DNA from 3 places in the Rhizobium sp. P1_B8 genome. Region 3 is predicted to be linked to each of the others. Evidence: riboswitches for the same ligand, from Rfam matches in the RefSeq annotation. Region 3 holds a riboswitch; each other region holds the start of a gene.

Region 1 (6,550 bases), on a different contig from region 3:
CGTCGCCGTCCTTGTCCTTGTAGCCCGCCTCGTCGAGCAGGGCCTTGGCGGCGTCGGCATCATAGGCTGCGAACTTGCCGAAGTCGGCCTTGACGGATGGGTCCGCCCAGCTCTTGTAGAGCTCGCCCATCAGGCCGGGGTCTTCGTTCAGCGTCGGATAGCCGTAGCCGGCGACGTCGATCATCGTCTTGCGGTCGAGCGCCATCGAGACGGCGCGGCGGAACTTCAGGTCGTTGAAGGCCTTCTTGTTGTTCTCGTTCGCCGTTTCCAAGTTGAACAGGAAGGCGACCATGCTGCTTGGCGAATACCAGTAGTGGAAATGCGCCGGATCCTTGGACACGTAGACATTGTCGATATCGGGAATGAAGGAGACACCCCAGTCGAGCGTGCCGTCGGCCGTTGCGGTCAGCATCTGGTTGTTGTCGGCAAGCTGCGGGAAGCGCATGCAATCGACCTTCAGATGCTCGTTATCCCAATAGTTCGGGTTGCGGCACTGATCGTAGGTCTGGCCGGTGAAACGCGGCACTTCCGTCAGCGGGCCGCTGCCAACAGGGGTCTCGTTGGCGAAGGTGACCGGATCGGCGACGTCCTTCCAGACATGTTCCGGAACGATCGGCAGCTGCGAGATCTGCTCGGCGGCGAGCGAGCTCGGATTGGCAAGCGTGAAGCGCACCGTCTGGGCGTCGACCGCCTGGATATCGGTGATGAAGGTCCAGATGCTGACGAAGTCGAGCGCCGGGAACTTCTTCAGGTAATCATAGGTGAACTTGACGTCGGCTGCGGTCAACGGCTTGCCGTCCGACCATTTCAGGTTCGGGCGCAGCTTGAAATCGATGCTCTTCAGGTCGTCGGAGAGTTTGAAGCTTTCGGCCAGGCGATAGACCGGCTTGTTGCTGTCGAAGCGGTTGAAGATGACCAACGGCTCGTAGATGAAGTCGAGCGTGGACTGGCGCGACGAGGTCTGGTTGAACGGATTGAAGTTGCGAACCCAGGTCGTCGCCGGCTCGATATTCGCCGTCAGGATCGTCTGCGCCACGGCAGATCCCGAAAGCAGCGTCAGGGCGGCGGCTGCGAGAAGATATTTTTTCATGTGTTATTCCCCTTTTCTTATGCGGTGAGAGATGACGTGCCGGTCAGGAGACCAGCGCGCTTGCAAACATGTCTTCGACTTGCGCATGGGCGGCGCGGACATCGATCTTGAGATTGCCGAGGCGGGCCTTGCCGGCGGCGATCCGCTGCAGGGCAGCTTCCGTCAGCGGACGGGCGGCTTTGGCGGCGGCTTCGCTTTCCGGGATGTCGCCGTGGCTGTGGAGCGCGATGTCGAAGCCTGCGTCGAGCACCTGTTTGACGCGTTCCGGCAGGGTGCCGGAGAGCGACTCCATGAAGATGCAGTCTGATATCAGCACGCCGTCATAGCCCATCTCCTTGCGGATCACGTCGTGCATAACAGGCGAGACGGACGCTGGCAGCTCCGCGTCATAGGCCGAGTAGACGACATGAGCGACCATCGCCCAGGGCGTATCCTTCAGCGCGACGAAGGGCCTGAAATCGGTCGCGGTGAGCGTCTCGCGGCTGGCGTCGACCACCGGACGCTCCTTGTGGGAGTCGAGCGTCGCGCGGCCATGGCCGGGAATGTGCTTGATGACGGGCATGTTGCCGGTCTCGAGCAGGCCATCGACCACCTCGCGGCCGAGGGCAGCGATGAAATCGGGATCTGGGCCGAAGGAGCGGGCGCCGATGACCGCACTCGTCGTCTCGAAGACGAGGTCGAGAACGGGCGAGCAGCCGCTGGAAAGGCCGAGTTCCGTCATCATCGCGCCCATGGCCTGGGAGGAAAGGCGCAGTGCTTTTTTGCCGAGATCGAAATCGCGGCGCGCAAGTTCGGCAAACTGGCCGAAACTGCGGAAGAGCGGCCAGGGGCCGGCATCGAGATGCTGAACGCGGCCGCCTTCCTGGTCGGTGAAGACAGGCGCGTCGTCGCGGCCGACGGCCTCGCGGAAGCGGTCGATCAGCCGCTTCGTCTGTTCCGGCTCGCGCTGATTGCGCCGGCCGACGAACAGGCCGAGCGGATTGGTTTCGCGAAAGAGGGCGAATTCATCATCCGAAATAGTGGGATTCGGGAGGCCGACGAAAAGGGCGAGCGGGGTCGAGGACAATTCTGTAACTCCGGATCAGATGGTCATTTCGGCGTGCTTCTCAGCATGCCTTCGTAGATGCCCTTGTCGGGGGCGGGGATGACGATTGCGCCTGCGGTCTTGGCGTAGAAATCGACCGGGCCGGCGTCGCCGATGAAGGCATAGGCGTGACCGAGCGTCTTCATGGCCTGAAGGCAGGCGGAAAAGAGGGCGAGCCCGATGCCCCTGCCACGCGCTTCGGGGTCGACGCCGGTCGGGCCGAAGAAGCCGCGCGCCGTCGTGTCATAGCAGGCAAAGCCCAGCAGCTTGCCGCCGTCGACGGCGATCAGGCAGGCAACGGGCTGACGGGAGAAGGCGACTGTGACTTCGCTTGCCCAGTTCTCGCTGAACTGTTCGCGAACCCAGCTGACGATAAGATGCAGTTCCGGGGGGAGGGCCGGGCGGATGGAGACGCCGACATCGCCGGCCTTCTGTCTCAGGTCGGCGAGCTCAGTGGAATACAAGCTCACAAGCAGGTCTGGCACCTGTCATTCCTCCAGTTATTCCGTTATTGCGGAATGTATCCCCTTTTAGTGTCATAGATTTGGCCATCTGGCAGGGCTTGTCAACAAGGTTTTTCAACGAGAGAAAGGGACGCCCCGCCGCAGTCGCCGCGGTTTCAACGCAAAGTAGGTGCCGAACGAAAAAACGGCCCGGGAGGCCGGGCCGTTTTCAATTGGCGGCTTGTTCGCTGAGCGAGTGCTTATATATCGTCTTTCCAGAGCGCATGAAAATGCTGCACCGGACCGTGGCCGGAGCCAACGGTGAGACTTCCGGCAGCCGCGACCGCGCCGGCAAGGTATTCCTTCGCGATGGCGACCGCCTCCCGCGCCGAGGCGCCCTTGGCGAGCTCGGCCGCCAGGGCGCTGGAGAGCGTGCAGCCGGTGCCGTGGGTGTTCTTGGTCGGCACGCGCCTGGCTTCGAACCAGTGCAGGCCGGCGGCGGTGGCAAGCACGTCAGGGCTCTCGTCGCTGTCGAGATGGCCGCCCTTGACCAGCACTGCGGCCGGGCCAAGCGCGCGCAGGCGTTCGGCCTGCGCCGCCATGTCAGCGCGATTTGTCGCGACCGGCTGGTGCAGCAGCGCGGCGGCTTCGGGCAGGTTCGGGGTCAGCAGCGTGGCAAGCGGCAGCAGCCGATGGGTCAGCACGTCGACCGCTTCAGGCGCGAGCAGGGCGGCTCCACCCTTGGCGATCATGACAGGATCGATGACGATCGGAATGTCGCGGTGGTCAGTCAGCGCACCGGCAACGGCGTCGGCGATGCCGGCATTGGCGATCATGCCGACCTTGACGGCATCGACGCGGACATCGGCAAAGACGGCATTGATCTGGTCGGCGACGAATTGCGGCGGCACCAGATGCACACCGCTGACACCTTGCGTGTTCTGCGCCGTCAACGCGGTCAGCACCGCCATGCCGTAGACGCCGCGGGCGGAAAAGGCCTTGAGATCGGCCTGGATGCCGGCGCCACCGGAGGGATCGGAGCCGGCGATCGAGAGAACGTTGCGGATCATGCACGGGCCTTTCGGATTTCTGCGGCGATGTGGCGCGTGGCCGCTTCAGGATCTGGCGTGCCGCAGATGGCGGAAACGACGGCAACCCCTTTCGCGCCCGCGGCGAACACTTGGGCGACATGATCCGCCTTGAGCCCGCCGATCGCGACCGATGGCACCGGCGAGGCCTTCACCAGCTTGGCAAGACCGTCAAAACCGATCGGCTGCTTGTGGTCGGCCTTGGTCGGTGTCGCAAACACCGGTCCGACGCCGGTATAATCGACCAGACCAGGATCAACGGCGGCGGCGAGCGGCGCGGTCTCGACCGAGAGGCCAAGGATCATGTCGGGGCCGATCATCGTCCGCGCTTTGTGTGCATCCATGTCTTCCTGGCCGATATGCAGACCGTCGGCGCCGATGGCGATTGCCGCCTCGACATCATCGTTGACGATGAGGAGGGCGCCGGTCCCCTCCAATGCCTGTTTCAAGGCGCGGCCGGTCTCGATCATCCCGATGGTGGCGGCATGTTTGTCACGCAGTTGCACCATGGTCGCGCCGCCGGCAACGGCAAGTCGCGCCGTTTCGACCATGCCGATCCCGGCGCACAGATCGGGGTCGAGGACGAGATAGAGCGAAAGGTCGAAAGCCTTCATGCCGCCGATATCCTCGCCCTGGCGTCAAGCGTTTCGGGGTCGAGCGCAGCTAACGCATCGAGGAAACGCCATGAGAAGGAACCGGGGCCGGCCGCCCCAAGTGCGGCCTCTTCGCCGGCGATGGCGAAGGTTGCAAGTGCCGCAACCGTCGCGCCGAAGGTGTCTTCGGGTGCCGTCGCGGCAAAGGCGCCGACGAGGCAGGTGAGCGAGCAACCGAGCGCGGTGACTTGCGGCATCAGCGCCGATCCGCCTTCGATGCGCACGGCCTTCTCGCCGTCGGTGACGAAATCCACCGCACCGGTGACGGCGACGACCGCCCGCTGACGTTCAGCCAGCCATCGCGCCGAACCTTCCGCCTGTTCGACCGGGTCGCGGCTGTCGACGCCCTGGCCGCGGCTCTCTCCGCCGGCCAGCGCGATGATTTCGGAGGCGTTGCCGCGGATGATGGTCGGACGCAGCGCCAGGAGGTCGGCGACCGCGTTGCGGCGGAAAGCCGTCGCATAATGGGCGACCGGATCGAGCACCCAGGGTTTGCCGGCTGATGTCGCTGCCTTCGCCGCTGCCTGCATGCCGTCGATCCATTGCGTCGACAGCGTGCCGATATTGATTGTCAGCGCATTGGCGATCCCGGCGAATTCCCCGGCTTCCTCAGCGGCATACACCATGGCAGGCGAGGCGCCGGATGCAAGCAGCACATTTGCGGCGATGTTCATGGCGACGTAATTGGTGATGCACTGAACGAGCGGCGGCTTCTCGCGCATCGCCTTCAGCATCGCTCCTGGTGTGGTCCTGGTCTGCATATGGCCCCTTTCAGGCGGGGGCGGGCACGGGGCGGTTCGTGCGGGCTAAGCCGCGACCCCGAGCGACTCCCTCCGCCGGCATTATCCGGTTCAGGTTCGAAGGGTGCTTCTCAGCCCGTCTGTCGACGAACGCCCCTGTCTCTCATCGCGCTCTTTTTCGCAGAGAACGGGGCTGATGTCATCCTGAAAATGACAATTCTGCGACCGACGCGGCGCGACGATGGCTATGGATGATTTATGGGTCTGGATCGCCCTTCATGAAGGACGAGAGATCGCCGCCGATTCGTGTCTTGACCAGGTTTTCCAGAATGTCGTCTGCGGGTTCTGTTCCGGGCTGCCCTCGTCGTTGCCGTTTTGCCATGCGGCTGTCCTCTCCTTTTCGAGAAGAATAACAGTAGCAACCGTGGGTGCAATGAATTTCTAAAATACATCTCTGTATTTGTGAGGAGCATCGAGAAAAACACAGATGCCGGAGCGGCTCTTTTCTTCGAAGGAACGAGGCTCATCTTTTCAAGACTTCGCAGCAGTGCGGATAGTGCGGAATTATTCATCCTATCCGTTCATCTGTCGAATTTTCAATGCAAGCGGGCAGGTGGACAGCTTCGCGTAAGTTGCGCGTCGTCTCATGGTCCTCGCCAATCGGTTTTATTCGAGCGTTGAAATCTCTTGGCGAATTCGTTGAGGGCGAGTCTCAGCCAAGGCAAGACTTAATCTCCCAGAACGTGAAGTAAATATCTAACGGAAACTTTACCGTGCTGACACGCTTAGGTTGACTAAATGATGGATTGTAGCGATAGGGCTTTACACCCGAATAAAATCTTCCTGAAGTTGTATTTTCAATGAGAAAATTTTTGAGAATCGGCATGAAGCGGACTCGTCCGACTATCGCCCCTGTTTTGATATTCATTGCTTGTGCCAACCCGGCTTTTTCGCAATCACCTGTTCCGACCGATCAAGGACCGGAACAGGTGCAGGCGCCCGCTCAACCGGCGCCGGCCATGAAATCCCAGAAATTCGACGACTGGTATTATCGCTGCACCGGTTCGGCAGGCACTGAGGCCTGCGAAGTCGCCCAGGTCGCGCAAGTCGCCAAAGACGGCAAACCCGTCAATATCCTGACGTTGGCGATCGCAGCTTCGCCGGCCGGTTCCCAGGGCAAGGGCGACAAGGGCAAGCCGCGGCTGATGCTGACCGCCCTTCTGCCGCTCAACGTCTTCCTGCCCTCCGGCCTGTCGATCAATGCCGATGGTAAGCCGGTCGCCAAACTCGACTATCGCAATTGCAACCAGTCCGGATGCTGGGCGCAGCAGGCGCTGGATACGAAGACGGCCGCGGCGCTGAAGAAAGGCTCGAGTGCTGAAGGGCTGGTGCGGCTGATGAACGGCCAGGACGTCAATATCCGCTTCTCGCTGAAAGGGCTGAAGCCGGCCC
Region 2 (6,550 bases), on a different contig from region 3:
CGATAGTGAAAACGGTCCATCATTGTTGTGGCTCCTTGACTGGAATGGCGGCGACTGGTGTGCGTCTCAGGCGGCCTTGGAGGCTTCGCCGGCTTCCGGTGCCTCGACATAGTGGGCGTAGAGATCGGCATAGAGGCTGAAATTCTTCTCGGCATTATCGGGCCAGAGGTCACTCGGTTCGAAGCGAACGCAGTAGACCGGCATCGCCGCGCCGACGCCGTCGGGGCCGGTGTCGCAGAGATAGGTGTAAGCCCCGTCATAGACGGTCTCGATCGTTCCGAACTTGTTGCGGAGGAAACCGGGCAGCCTCGTATGCTCGACGGTCGGCACATCGCGGATCGCCACCGTATCGCCGACTTTGAATTCGAAGGTCACGCCGACGTCGCGCTTGGGGCTGTCGCCTTCGACTAGATATTGCACGACGCGCCGGTCGATCGCCTCATCGCCGGCCTCGTGCAGCGGCTTCGACGGCTCGTTGTAATATTCCTCCGTCAGCGCATCGAGCTCTTCTGCCGTGATATAGCCGTTGTCGATGAAGTATCCCGATATTCCGCCGAGCCACTTCTCGTAATAGCGAAACCTGAAATAATCGAACGGATTGAGGGACTCCGCCCCTTTCCTGAGGTCCGCCCAGGTCCAGATGGTCTTGAACGTCGATGGCGTCTCGGGAAGGGGAAGCTGCGGCGACAGCGCCATCATCGCCGTATGGATGCCGAAGATCCTGGTTTCCCAGACATCGACGAAAACGCGCGTTTCGGTGCTCACGGGCCCCAGCCCCTCAAGGCCGCCAAGATAATGCTGAAGTTTCATGGGATCGTTCCTTTATGGTGAATGGTGACGATGACGCTCAGGCGGTCGCGGATTTCTTGCCGGCCAGAAGCTGGGTTCCGATTTCCGAGAGCAGGCCGAAGACGCCGCCGAGCAGCATCGCGGCCATGGCGACGAGGGTCGGATGATTGAGACCTGAGGTGACGATCGTCGTGTCCGTCGCCGCGCTGGTGCCGACGAGAGAGGCGAAGCCGAAGACGATCGCCGGCGGAAAGTTCAAGATCGGGATGGCCGAGGCCAGGATCATTGCTGAGGTGCCGGCGCCGACCAGGATCGCCGCAAAGATCGGGTGGGCCGGGCCATACTGGATGATCAGCAGCGTGATCGAGGCGATGCCGATGCCGGTCCAGTTGGAAACGATCGATTTGACCAGCCCCTGGTTTCCGCCGCCGCAGGCGAAGAACGACGCCCAGGCGATGAAGGTGACCCACACGGGAACGGGAAATATCGTCGCGGTGATATAGGTGTCGATGGCGCCGAGCACACCGAGGCTGATCATTGCGGCAACGAGCGGGGGCATGGGTCTGTCTCCTTGTTGAGGGGTTGGGCGGATGCGCATCAGGATGCCAGCGCGCGCTGCTGGCTGAGGCAGCTCATGAAGCCGTCTCGAAGCATCGCGTCGTCGAGGTTTCTGCCGATGAAGACGATTTCGTTGAGCCGCTTTTCCGAAGGCCCCCAGGCCTTTCCGGGGCGTCCTTCAAGCGTCATGTGCACGCCGTGAAAGACATAGCGGCGCTGCTCGCCGTGGAGATTCAGCACGCCCTTCATGCGGAAGAGGTCCGTGCCGATCTCCTGAGCCAGGCGATTGAGCCAGACGTTCAGCGCCGCTGGATCGAGCGGGCCGAAGTCCTGGATCGCCACGCAACCGATGCTCTGGTCGTGCTCGTGTTCATGGTCCTTGAGAATATCGGGGTCGATAGACAGGATGTTCTTGAGGTCGAAGGCGCCGACGTCGAGCACCGCGGAGAGCTCGACCTTGCAATCCCTCGTCCGGATGATCCGGGCAAGCGGATTGATCCCGCGCAATTGCTGCTCGGTGGCGGCAAGGTCCTCGGCGCTCTCCAGGTCGATCTTGTTGAGCAGCAGCACGTCGGCAAAGCTGATCTGCTCCCTCGCCTCGTCCTGAGAGAGCTGTTGCTTCATATGGCGGGCATCGACGACGGTCACGATCGCATCAAGCTGCAGCCGCCTGGCGAGCGTTTCGTCGAGCAGGAAGGACTGGATGACCGGCGCCGGATCGGCAAGACCCGAAGTCTCGATGATGATGCGGTCGATTGGCCGTCCGGAGCGCAGCAGTTCGCCGATCGCGGCGATGAGATCGCCCCTGACAGTGCAGCAGATGCAGCCATTGTTCAGCTCGATGACCTCGTCCGCCGTCGGCACCACGAGCTTTCCATCGATGCCGACCTCCCCAAATTCGTTGACGATCACCGCTACGCTCTCGTTTTCGATTGAGGTGAGCAGGTGATTGAGAAGCGTGGTCTTGCCGGTCCCGAGAAACCCGGTCAGAATTGTCGTCGCAAGCTTTGTCATGCCTCATCCCCTTGCCGTCCGAGCACGCCTCCGCCGTCTCGGCCAAATGACCGGGCTGAAAAGGCGGCTCCGCTGCTGTTTGCTGGTCTGATTACGCCGTAAGCGCCGATCAGACGAGGAGAATTACACTTGCAATACCGTCACGAGGCAAGAGACCTGATGTTTCATATTCGGCCAAATAAACCGCAAATTCTGCCAAAATGATGAGCTTTTTGATTTTTGATTAAAAACCGATCATACCGTCTAATTATTGATCTTATTGCCCTTTTCCCGATCATTGACAGGATGGGCATGAAAAACAGTCTGGTTTGCGCAGCTTTGGCGAGAGACGCCATGCGCAAGTTGGCTTTTCGAGGGCATTCTATTGTCGCCGGCGAAAGTGGTGCCGCTAGGGGTGGTCGGGTGACAGCGGATGGGCACCGAGCCGTTGGCGATTGCTTTGCGTTCCTGGAGGTTCTGGCGGGGAATTGGGGCGGCGCTGAGCATGCCACATTCGCTAAACTCCACGAAGCCAGTCAGCCCAGCGGCGCGATGAACAGAACTCAAGCGGTCGGGATATGGGTTCTCAATGGTGCCCTAAGGGCTTGACGGAGCGGCATTTCTCACAATAGCTTAGCCCTATTCACCAGGGGGGTCCCGCCAAGGGGCTGAGATACTGCTGGTCGGATCGGCTTTGGCCGCCCGAGGCGCAGTGACCCGTTGAACCTGATCCAGTTCATACTGGCGTAGGGACGGTGCGGGCGCTGCGGCAGCGAGGGCGGGTATCCGTCCTTCGGAATCCACGGCGTTTTTTCATCATTCCAACACTGGAACTGGGTCTCCAAACGTCAAAACTTGGAGCCTCGAACCATGAATATTGCAGCCACCAAACTCACTCCGGTCGTCACCACAGGTCCGCTTCCCGCCTCCGCGAAAGTCCTGAAAGCAGGCACCATTCATCCGGATATCCGCGTACCGATGCGTCAGATCGCACTGCATCCGACCTCTGGCGAACCGCCAGTCACTGTCTACGATTCTTCGGGTCCCTACACCGCAGAAGGTGCCGAAATCCGCATCGATGCAGGCCTGCCACGCCTGCGCGAAAGCTGGGTTCTTGCTCGCGGTGATGTTGAATCCTACGGGGGCCGCATCGTCAGGCCGGAGGATAACGGCTTTGTTTCAGGCGACAGGCTGACGCCGGAATTCCCCGTTCGCAGCCAGCCTTTCAAGGCGAAGGCGGGGAGGGCCGTTACCCAGCTCGCTTATGCGCGGGCCGGCATCGTCACGCCGGAAATGGAATTCATCGCCATTCGCGAAAACCTCGGACGACAGGCGACCAAGGAAGCTCTCATCCGCGACGGCGAAAGTTTTGGCGCCCATATCCCGGATTTCGTGACACCGGATTTCGTCCGTCGGGAAGTCGCGGAAGGCCGAGCGATCATTCCCGCCAATATCAACCATCCAGAATCCGAACCGATGATCATCGGCCGGAACTTCCTGGTAAAGATCAATGCCAATATCGGCAATTCGGCTGTTACCTCGTCCATGGCGGAAGAAGTGGAGAAGATGGTCTGGGCGATCCGCTGGGGTGCCGACACCGTCATGGACCTGTCGACCGGCCGAAACATCCACAATATCCGCGAATGGATCATCCGCAATTCGCCGGTGCCGATCGGTACCGTGCCGCTCTACCAGGCACTCGAAAAGGTAAACGGCGTTGCCGAGGACCTCACCTGGGAGGTCTATCGCGATACGCTGATCGAACAGGCCGAGCAGGGCGTCGACTATTTCACCATCCATGCCGGCGTGCGGCTCGCCTATATTCCGCTGACCGTCAATCGCGTCACCGGCATCGTTTCCCGCGGCGGCTCGATCATGGCCAAGTGGTGTCTGCACCACCACAGGGAGAGTTTTCTCTACGAGCATTTCGAGGAGATCTGCGACATTTGCCGCGCTTACGACGTTTCCTTCTCGCTCGGTGATGGCCTGCGGCCAGGCTCGATCGCTGATGCCAACGATGCGGCGCAGTTCGCAGAACTGGAAACGCTCGGCGAGTTAACGAAAATCGCCTGGGCGAAGGATTGCCAGGTGATGATCGAAGGTCCCGGCCATGTCCCGATGCACAAGATCAAGGAAAACATGGACAAGCAGCTCGCGGTTTGCGGCGAGGCGCCTTTTTATACGCTCGGACCGCTAACCACCGATATCGCGCCGGGCTATGACCACATCACGTCCGGCATCGGGGCTGCGATGATCGGCTGGTTCGGCACCGCCATGCTCTGCTACGTGACGCCCAAGGAACATCTCGGCCTGCCGGACCGCAACGACGTCAAGGTGGGCGTCATCACCTATAAGATCGCGGCACATGCCGCCGATCTCGCCAAGGGCCATCCGGCGGCGCGGGTGCGCGACGATGCGTTGTCGCGCGCCCGTTTCGAGTTCCGATGGGAGGACCAGTTCAACCTCTCGCTCGATCCGGAAACCGCCCGTTCCTTCCACGACGAAACGCTGCCGAAGGAGGCGCATAAGGTGGCGCATTTCTGCTCCATGTGCGGCCCGAAATTCTGCTCGATGCGGATTTCGCACGATATCCGCGCCGAAGCGCAGAGGGAGGGGTTGCAAGCCATGGCCGCCAAATACCGCGATGGCGGCGATCTTTACATGCCGGTCGCAGACCTTCCGGGTAACGCATAATGTCTACCTTTCTCGTCAAAGGAGCCGGCGTTGCCGGCCTCGCGGCGGCCCATGAACTCATCAGGCGGGGCTTTTCGGTCGAGGTGATCGAAAAAGCCGGCGCGGCGGGACTTGGCGCCTCGCATTTTGCTGGAGGAATGCTCGCACCCTATTGCGAACGGGAGGCGGCCGAAGAGATTGTCCTGACATTGGGCCTGGGCGCGGCCGGATGGTGGGAGGAGGCCGTGCCCGGCGAGGTTCGTCGCCGCGGTACTCTGGTCGTGGCGCAGCCGCGTGACCTTCCGGATCTCGTCCGGTTTGCGGCGCGCACGACCGGTCATGTCTGGATCGATCGCAAGGGTGTGACCGACCTCGAACCTGCACTTGCCGGCCGCTTCGAAAAGGCTCTTTTCTTCCAGCAGGAAGCGCATCTCGATCCACGCCGCGCACTGGCCAGACTAGCCGGCAGGCTCCGCGAGCGTGGCGTCGTCTTCCATTTCGGCGGACACGAGCCGCAAGACCGGCGATTTGCCCGCGTGCTCGACTGCACCGGGCCAGCGGCGATACCGCGACTTTCCGGCATGCGCGGCGTGCGAGGCGAAATGCTCTATCTGGAAACTGCGGATGTGACGCTTTCCAGGCCGATCAGGATGCTGCATCCACGCCATCCGATCTATATCGTGCCCCGCGACGATCACCGTTTCATGGTCGGGGCGACGATGATCGAGGCCGAAGATGACGGACCGATTGCCGCGCGTTCGCTCATGGAATTCCTGAACGCGGCCTATACGCTGCATCCGGCGTTTGGCGAGGCACGCGTTGTCGAGACCGGGACTGGCATACGTCCGGCGTTTGCCAACAACATTCCGCAAGTAATCGAAACAGAGGAGGGGCTCGCCATCGCCGGCATGCATCGGCATGGCTTCCTGTTGGCCCCCGCCATGGCTGTGCGGGCCGCCGATATTCTCCTCGCGCGACATTCACGTCTGAAAGGCTAACCCCATGAAACTGATTATCAATGGCGAAACCCAGGTCTGCGAGGCCGTAACCCTGGCCGAACTTCTTCATGTTCTGGAATACGAGGGCGACTGGTTGGCAACCGCCGTCAACGGAGATCTCGTGCATCGCGAGGACCGAGCCGCTCACCGGCTGGACGATGGTGACCGTATCGAAATCCTGTCCCCGATGCAGGGAGGTTGATCCATGCTTTCTCTTTATGATGCTGCACTGTCTTCGCGGCTTCTGCTCGGTACCGCGCGTTATCCTTCGCCGGCCGTCCTTGCCGAGGCGGTGAGCCGGTCCGGCGCGGAGATTGTCACGGTCTCGCTTCGCCGCGAAACGGCCGGCGGAAAGACGGGGGGAGCCTTCTTCGAACTCATCCGCCAGCTCGCGGTGCACGTCCTGCCCAACACCGCGGGATGTCACAGTGCGTCGGAGGCGATCCTGACCGCCAAGATGGCGCGCGAAGTATTTGGTACCGACTGGATCAAGCTCGAGGTGATCGGCCATCACGACAGTCTCCAGCCGGATGTGTTCG
Region 3 (6,550 bases):
CCACCCATCGACTGACAGGCTTCGGCGCGACAGAGCTTCAGCACGTGCCGGCCGGCGGGATGGTCGCGATAATCGTGATAGAAGGTCACCACGCCATGCACCTCGGCACGCGAGAGGTTCAATTCCTCCGCGATGACGGGCATGGCTTCCTGCGGCACATAGCCGAATTCCTGCTGAACCTCGTGCAGAATGGGAAGCAGCGGCCCTTCGAGAAATCGAAGATCGGCGACGATGGCTCGGGTGCGCGCTGCAATATCGCCTTCGGCGATATGAATGGTCATAAGGCAGCCCTCCCGGCGGCTTGCTCGTTGCGGAATAGCGGGCCTCCCCCGGCCGAGTGCTATTCCGGAACTACCATTTCAGGGAAGCAGCCGGCGATCAATAAAGCTATCTCGTTGCTTGATAGGTTTTTTCTATCAGAGTTCTTCGTCTTGCACGAGCACCCTCGCCTCGTGCAGCAAGGCCGATACAAGCGGCGTAAAGGGCTCGCGATAAGGCGCAACAAGGCCGACCAGATGATGCGCCTCCGGCTCGACGATCGGGATCATGCGAATTTCCACTGGGAATCCAAAGGATTTGGCCACATTGCGCGGCATGATGCTCGCCCAGCGTCCAGTCCTGACATGCGAGAACAGCACGATCATCGAGTTGGATTCGAGCGTCGGATGCGCTGTGGCGCCTGCTTCGGTCAAGTGGCGGTTGATGATCCGACGGTTCTGCATGTCGGCAGTCAATAGACAAAGCCGAAGATCGCCGATCTCCCGCCAGGTCACGTTGTCGCGATCGGATAGCGGACTGCCTGCAGCAGTGATCAGATTATAGCGCTCGGCATAGAGGGGAACGGTCGTGACGCGGCCGAGCGGCTCGTTTTCGAGATAGGTGATGCCGGCATCGATTTCGAGGTTTTCGAGCATGCTCAGCACCTGCAGCGAATTCCGCGAGACGATCGAAAAGGTCACGCCGGGATGCCGCTCCTGAAAAGGCGTAGTAATGCGCGAAAGCATGGCGAGCGCGGTCGGAATAGCGGCGAGGCGGATGTGGCCGGAAAGGCCGCGGCGCGCGGCGCGCATCTCTTCGCGCATGGTGCGGGCATCGCCGACGATGCGTCGCGCCCATTCGAGCACGCGCTGCCCTTCCGGCGTCAGCCCCTGGAACCGCGAACCGCGCTGCACCAGCATGACGCCAAGCTGATCCTCGAGCTGCCGGATGGCAGCCGAAAGCGTCGGCTGCGAGATCCCGCACTCCTCCGCGGCGCGGCCAAAATGCTTTTCGTTGGCAAGGGCGATGAAGAATTCCAGCTTGTCGATCATCCGGTCTCCCGATCCGGCATCACATCATCCGGGTCAGTTCATCTTTGACGCAGCAGCCGTGCTCCGCAAGGGCGATCGCTAACTGTTTTCTGCAGCGGGAAAAAGATCGAACAGCGATTCGAGGAAGGCAAGCACGCTGACATTGCCGATGCTGTAATAGACCAGCCTGCCCTGACGGCGCGTATGGACCAGGCCTTCGAGCCTTAAACGCGCCAGCTGCTGCGAGACCATGGCCTGCTGTATGCCGAGGATGTTCTCGATTTCACTCACCGTCCGCTCCTCGTTCGCCAGTATGCAGAGGATCAGAAGTCGGGTCTGGTGCGCTAGCGCTTTCAGCAGATCGCTCGCTTCGTGGGCTTTTCCAGCGAGTTTGTGCAATTCCTGGCCGGTCATCCCCGGCTCGGGTTTGGGCAACGGCATTCGGTATTATCTCGGAAGGGAGGCGATGAGGTAGATCAGCACAATAGCATATTCGCACAAGCGAATTGGTCAAAAGTGATGAAATGCCAAAAAAGGTCCAAACAAATCAGCAGATAAGCTGACCGCCGTTGATCTCGATCACCTGTCCGGTGATGTAGCCCGAGAGCGAGGGAGCCGCCAGGAACAGATAGGCGGGAGCGCAGTCCTCCGCCGTGCCGAGCCGTTGCAGGGGGATGGATTTTCTCGTCTGCTCCAGCTTTTCGCGGGAAGAATAGCGCTCATGGAATTCCGTCTCGATCGTTCCTGGCGATACGCAATTGACGCGGATTCCGTCCGGTGCAAGCTCACGGGCAAGCGCCTTGGAATAGGTCGCAACGAAGGCTTTCGAGGCCGAATAGATCGAGGAACCGGGGCTGCCGCCGGTCAGCGCCGAAATCGAAACCGTGTTGACGATGGCAGCGCCTTCAGCCGCCTTCAATGCCGGCAGCAGCGCGCGCGTCAGCGCCACCACCGATGTCTGGTTGAGCCGCACGACCGCCTCATATTCTGCGTCGGTGAGCGTCGCAGCGGGAAACCGACCAAGCATGGTGCCGGCATTGTTGACGAGCACATCGACCCTGTCGAAGAAGGCGAGAGCATCTTCAGCAAATTGCGCTGCCCCACCGACCGCGGAGAAATCGGCATGCAGCAGCAGCGCCCGTCTTTCGGATTCAGCCGTCAGCAGGAAATCCGGGAGGTCGCGTCCCGGCTTGCGCCCGGTATGGACGATTACTTTCGCGCCGCAGTCCAGGAACTGCCGGGCCACTTCAAGGCCGATGCCGCGACCGGCGCCGGTCACGACCACATTGCGATTTTCGAACAGTCTGGGATGAAACACGAAGCCGTCCTCCTCGCGGACAGTGCCGCCGGTTGCGTCACTCGCCCTTAACATATGAGCACGCCGACCGAAAGAAAGGCGTGCATCGATCTTTCCGGGAGAGACTTGGTCTCGCCCCGGAAACTGCTCTTCCCAAGAAGTTCCAGCCTTTTAGTTTTCGGTCTCCAGAAGCCGCGCGCCTGGCCCCTCCCTGCCGAGCCGGTCGCAGGGATTGCGCAACGGACAGCTTTCGATCGACAGGCAGCCGCAGCCGATGCAACCTGTCAGACGGTCGCGCAGCAGGCTAAGCCGCCTGATTCGCGCGTCGAGATCATCCTTCCAGCGCGCCGACAGCGTCTGCCAGTCGGCGACGGTCGGCGTGCGTCCCTGCGGCAGGGACTCGAACGCCGCCTGGATTTCCGAAAGCGGAATGCCAACACGCTGCGCCACCTTGATGATGCCGAGCCGGCGCAGCACATCGCGGCCATAGCGCCGCTGGTTGCCGCGGGAGCGGATGCTCGAGATCAGCCCCTTGGTCTCGTAAAAATGCAGCGCCGAGACGGCCAGGCCGCTGCGCTCTGCCACTTCACCGACCGTCAGGAGCTTGCCGAGCGGCGCCGCAGGAATTGTATCCATCACCTCTTGACCTCAATATTAGTTGAGGTTTTATAACCTTGGCTCCTGCAATCGTAAAGTCCAATCGCAACAAGGAGCGACGCGTGAAAACACCCACCAGGCTGGCTGTCATCTATGGGAGCACGAGAGAGGGCCGCATCTGCGACCGGGTGGTCAAATGGCTGACGCAGGAGCTCGTCCGCTTCCCGCAATTTGATATCGACATCATCGACCCGCTGGATTTCGCGCTGCCGGCCAACCGTGACATGACGCACCCCGAAATCGACAGGCTCGCCGGACGGCTTGGCATGGCCGACGCCTTCATCATCGTCACGCCGGAATACAATCACAGCTTCACCGCCTCGTTGAAGTCGATCATCGATTTCTTCTTCGAGCCCTGGCAGGGCAAGCCGGTCGCCTTCGTTTCCTATGGCGGCATATCTGGCGGCCTGCGCGCCGTCGAACAACTGCGGCTCGTCTTTGCCGAACTCCACGCCGTGACGATCCGCGATTCGGTCAGCTTTGCCGCACCTTGGAACCGCTTCGACACAGACGGGCGGCTCGACAATCCCGCCGACGCAATGCGTTTGCTCGATCGGATGATGGCGAGGCTGGAATGGTGGACGCAGGCGCTCGTCACTGCCCGCAGCGATCGTCCCTATACCGACACAGAGCGCCGCGCGTCTTTTCGGACGCGCTAAGGACGCTCTATTACTTTGAATCTGCGCATAATCCTTTCCGAAAATCGATTCCGATTTTCGGGGTTATGCGCTAGCCGCCTGAGGCAGAGAGCTCCGGTTCCGTTCCCGGCAGGTACGGAACCATTGGGAACACCCGGACAGGACCTCCGTCCGGGTGTTTCCCGTCGCATCAGGTCCATCCCGACCGCGCAGACGGGTTCGCAATTTTGCTGTTGCGGGGAGGAAACCCCGGTGATAGTTTCCGCGCAAATAACAGGGGAGCTCCGTATCGCCGGGGCTGAGATGTGAGGTGCCAGCCTCTGGACCCTTCAAAGCTGATCTGGGTAATGCCAGCGGAGCGAGGTTCAGATGTTCTCAGGCGCACAGGTGTCACTCTATCCGATGTCCGGCAATTTCGTCGGCATCATTCTTGATGCCGTCAAGGCGCTCGACCCCTATCGCGACCGGCTGCGCATCGAGACCGATGACATCTCCACACTGCTGGTCGGCCCGCCTGACATTCTCTTCGCCGCCATGCACGATCTTTTCGTCGCCGCCGCAAAGACCGGCGAGCATTGCGTCCTGTCAGCCGCCGTTTCACGCGGCTGCCCCGGCGAGCCCGACGACGTCATCTGCGGCGTCAACCCCTCCCTCGGTCAGGCGGAGCCGCTTGCCGAGCGCATAACAGCCGCACTTGCCGCCGTTGAAACCACCACCGAGACCGGCCAGCCGACCGCTGCGCAATTCTCGCTCTACGTCATGGCAACCGGTACCCATATGGACGAGATTTATGGCTGCATCGACTTCCTGAAGCGCTCTGGCACCTTCGACCGTGCCAAGAATTTCTGCACCAGGCTTTCTGGCGATGCCGGTGCCGTCTTCGCAACCATTCGTGAGGCCTTCTATCGCTTCGGCGACCCCGAGGGACATGTTACCCTCGACATCACGGCGTCTGCCAATAGCCCGACGAAAGCCTGAAATCGAACGCTGATGACACTGCCACAACCATCGGCTTCGCGCCTTGCCGCGCTCCGCGCCGCTCTCTACCGGGGCATACCCGCCTTGCTGGCCGGCTGCGTCTTTTTGGCGGCATGGGAACTCTATGTCGATCTTTCCGGTATCAAACCTTCCATCCTGCCGGCGCCTTCGCGCATCGTCATCCAGGGCTGGCTGAACCGCGAGGCGCTGATATCAAACACCTGGCCGACGCTCGGCGCGACACTCGGAGGTTTCGCGCTGTCGCTGGCCTTCGCCTTCGCCGCCTCGATCCTCATGGATTTCGTGCCCTTCATGCGCCGGGCATTGCTGCCGATCTTCATCGCCAGCCAGACCCTGCCGCTGGTGGCGATCGCGCCCCTCGTCGTCCTCTGGTTCGGCTTCGGCCTGTTGCCGAAGATCCTGCTGGTGGCGCTCGTCACCTTCTTCCCGCTGCTCGTCGCCTTGCTGCAGGGCTATGAATCGACTGACCGCGACATCGCCGAATTGCTGAATTCGATGAAGGCGAGCCGCTGGCACATTTTCCGCCTGGCACGGCTTCCCTCCTCGCTGCCCTATTTCTTCGCCGGCCTGCGGATCTCGATCACCTATGCTGTCGTCGGCGCGATCTTTGCCGAATATGCCGGCGCCGCCCGCGGCCTCGGCATCTATATCCTCAACGCCAAGAACAATTTCCGTCCCGATCTCGTGCTCGCCGCCGTCGTCATCAGCGCCGTTCTGACACTCTGCCTCTTCGGAGCGACGCTATTGATCCAGCGCCTCGTCATGCCCTGGCAGCCAACCGCGGAGCGGCGCCGATGAGCGATACAATGGTTGAACTGCACAATATCTCGAAGTCCTTCGACGGCATGAAGGTGCTCGGCGATATTTCGCTCGCCGTCGCAGACGGCGAGTTCGTTTCGATCGTCGGCCCGTCCGGCTCCGGAAAATCGACGGTGCTGCGACTGCTGACCCAGGCACTGCGCCCCGATGCCGGCACCATGCTTTTTAAGGGCGTGCCGCTGGAACAGGCGCCGCATTCCTTCGCCTTCATGCCGCAGCGCGACGCGCTGATGCCCTGGCGCCGGATCATCGACAATGCGGCACTCGGTCTCGAGGTGAAAGGCATGAACCGCCGCGCGGCCCGCGCCGCCGTCGCGCCGCTGTTCGAGAGCTTCGGCCTTGCCGGCTTCGAACACCACTATCCCTCCGAACTGTCAGGCGGCATGCGCCAGCGCGCCGCGCTGCTGCGCACCGTCGTCCAGACCCAGGACATGCTGCTGCTCGACGAGCCTTTCGGCGCGCTCGACGCGCTGACGCGCACGCAGATCCAGGAATGGCTGCAGGGCATGTGGACCGAACACCGTTGGACGGCGCTGCTGATCACCCATGATGTTCGCGAGGCCGTGTTCCTCTCCGACCGGATCTACGTGCTTTCGGCCCGTCCGGCGCGTATCATCCGCGAATTCCGCGTTCCCCTGCCCCGCCCGAGAAGCATTGCCGATCTCGGCTCGCCGGCGGCCCAGGCGATCGAAACCGAAATCCTGCAAACCCTGCTTCATCCTAGAACAGGATGATTTTAGGCCAGTCGGCCTCAAATCTGAATCCTGTTCTGATTTAAAGAGTTAGAGCATGATGTCGTCCGAAAACCGCTCACATTTTTCGGCATCATGCTCTAGAGACCTGAGGAGGTC

What was found. A riboswitch is a leader RNA that binds a small molecule or an ion and turns the genes downstream of it on or off. The one in region 3 is predicted to bind thiamine pyrophosphate.
Region 1: it holds a riboswitch for thiamine pyrophosphate, as region 3 does, so the genes downstream of both, thiM (hydroxyethylthiazole kinase) here and AC1D2N_RS21895 (YkoF family thiamine/hydroxymethylpyrimidine-binding protein) in region 3, are expected to answer to the same signal.
Region 2: it holds a riboswitch for thiamine pyrophosphate, as region 3 does, so the genes downstream of both, thiC (phosphomethylpyrimidine synthase ThiC) here and AC1D2N_RS21895 (YkoF family thiamine/hydroxymethylpyrimidine-binding protein) in region 3, are expected to answer to the same signal.

The regions. Positions count from the first base shown of each region.
Region 1 is NZ_JBFTZZ010000011.1:15,168-21,717, reverse strand. Features, by position in the region: gene AC1D2N_RS14755 (ABC transporter substrate-binding protein) at 1-1,090, opposite strand, end outside; gene AC1D2N_RS14750 (glycoside hydrolase family 3 N-terminal domain-containing protein) at 1,134-2,156, opposite strand; gene AC1D2N_RS14745 (GNAT family N-acetyltransferase) at 2,180-2,659, opposite strand; gene thiD (bifunctional hydroxymethylpyrimidine kinase/phosphomethylpyrimidine kinase) at 2,878-3,687, opposite strand; gene thiE (thiamine phosphate synthase) at 3,684-4,319, opposite strand; gene thiM (hydroxyethylthiazole kinase) at 4,316-5,119, opposite strand; TPP riboswitch at 5,170-5,266, opposite strand; gene AC1D2N_RS14725 (invasion associated locus B family protein) at 5,959-6,550, shown strand, end outside.
Region 2 is NZ_JBFTZZ010000040.1:27,164-33,713, reverse strand. Features, by position in the region: gene nthA (nitrile hydratase subunit alpha) at 1-23, opposite strand, end outside; gene nthB (nitrile hydratase subunit beta) at 67-810, opposite strand; gene AC1D2N_RS32460 (DUF1097 domain-containing protein) at 848-1,348, opposite strand; gene AC1D2N_RS32455 (CobW family GTP-binding protein) at 1,387-2,361, opposite strand; TPP riboswitch at 2,979-3,111, shown strand; gene thiC (phosphomethylpyrimidine synthase ThiC) at 3,211-5,034, shown strand; gene thiO (glycine oxidase ThiO) at 5,034-6,011, shown strand; gene thiS (sulfur carrier protein ThiS) at 6,016-6,213, shown strand; gene AC1D2N_RS32435 (thiazole synthase) at 6,217-6,550, shown strand, end outside.
Region 3 is NZ_JBFTZZ010000018.1:30,658-37,207, reverse strand. Features, by position in the region: gene AC1D2N_RS21925 (formate dehydrogenase subunit gamma) at 1-281, opposite strand, end outside; gene AC1D2N_RS21920 (LysR family transcriptional regulator) at 417-1,310, opposite strand; gene AC1D2N_RS21915 (ArsR/SmtB family transcription factor) at 1,389-1,730, opposite strand; gene AC1D2N_RS21910 (SDR family NAD(P)-dependent oxidoreductase) at 1,837-2,607, opposite strand; gene soxR (redox-sensitive transcriptional activator SoxR) at 2,758-3,222, opposite strand; gene AC1D2N_RS21900 (NADPH-dependent FMN reductase) at 3,306-3,902, shown strand; TPP riboswitch at 4,147-4,260, shown strand; gene AC1D2N_RS21895 (YkoF family thiamine/hydroxymethylpyrimidine-binding protein) at 4,251-4,859, shown strand; gene AC1D2N_RS21890 (ABC transporter permease) at 4,872-5,678, shown strand; partial or broken gene AC1D2N_RS21885 (ABC transporter ATP-binding protein) at 5,675-6,485, shown strand.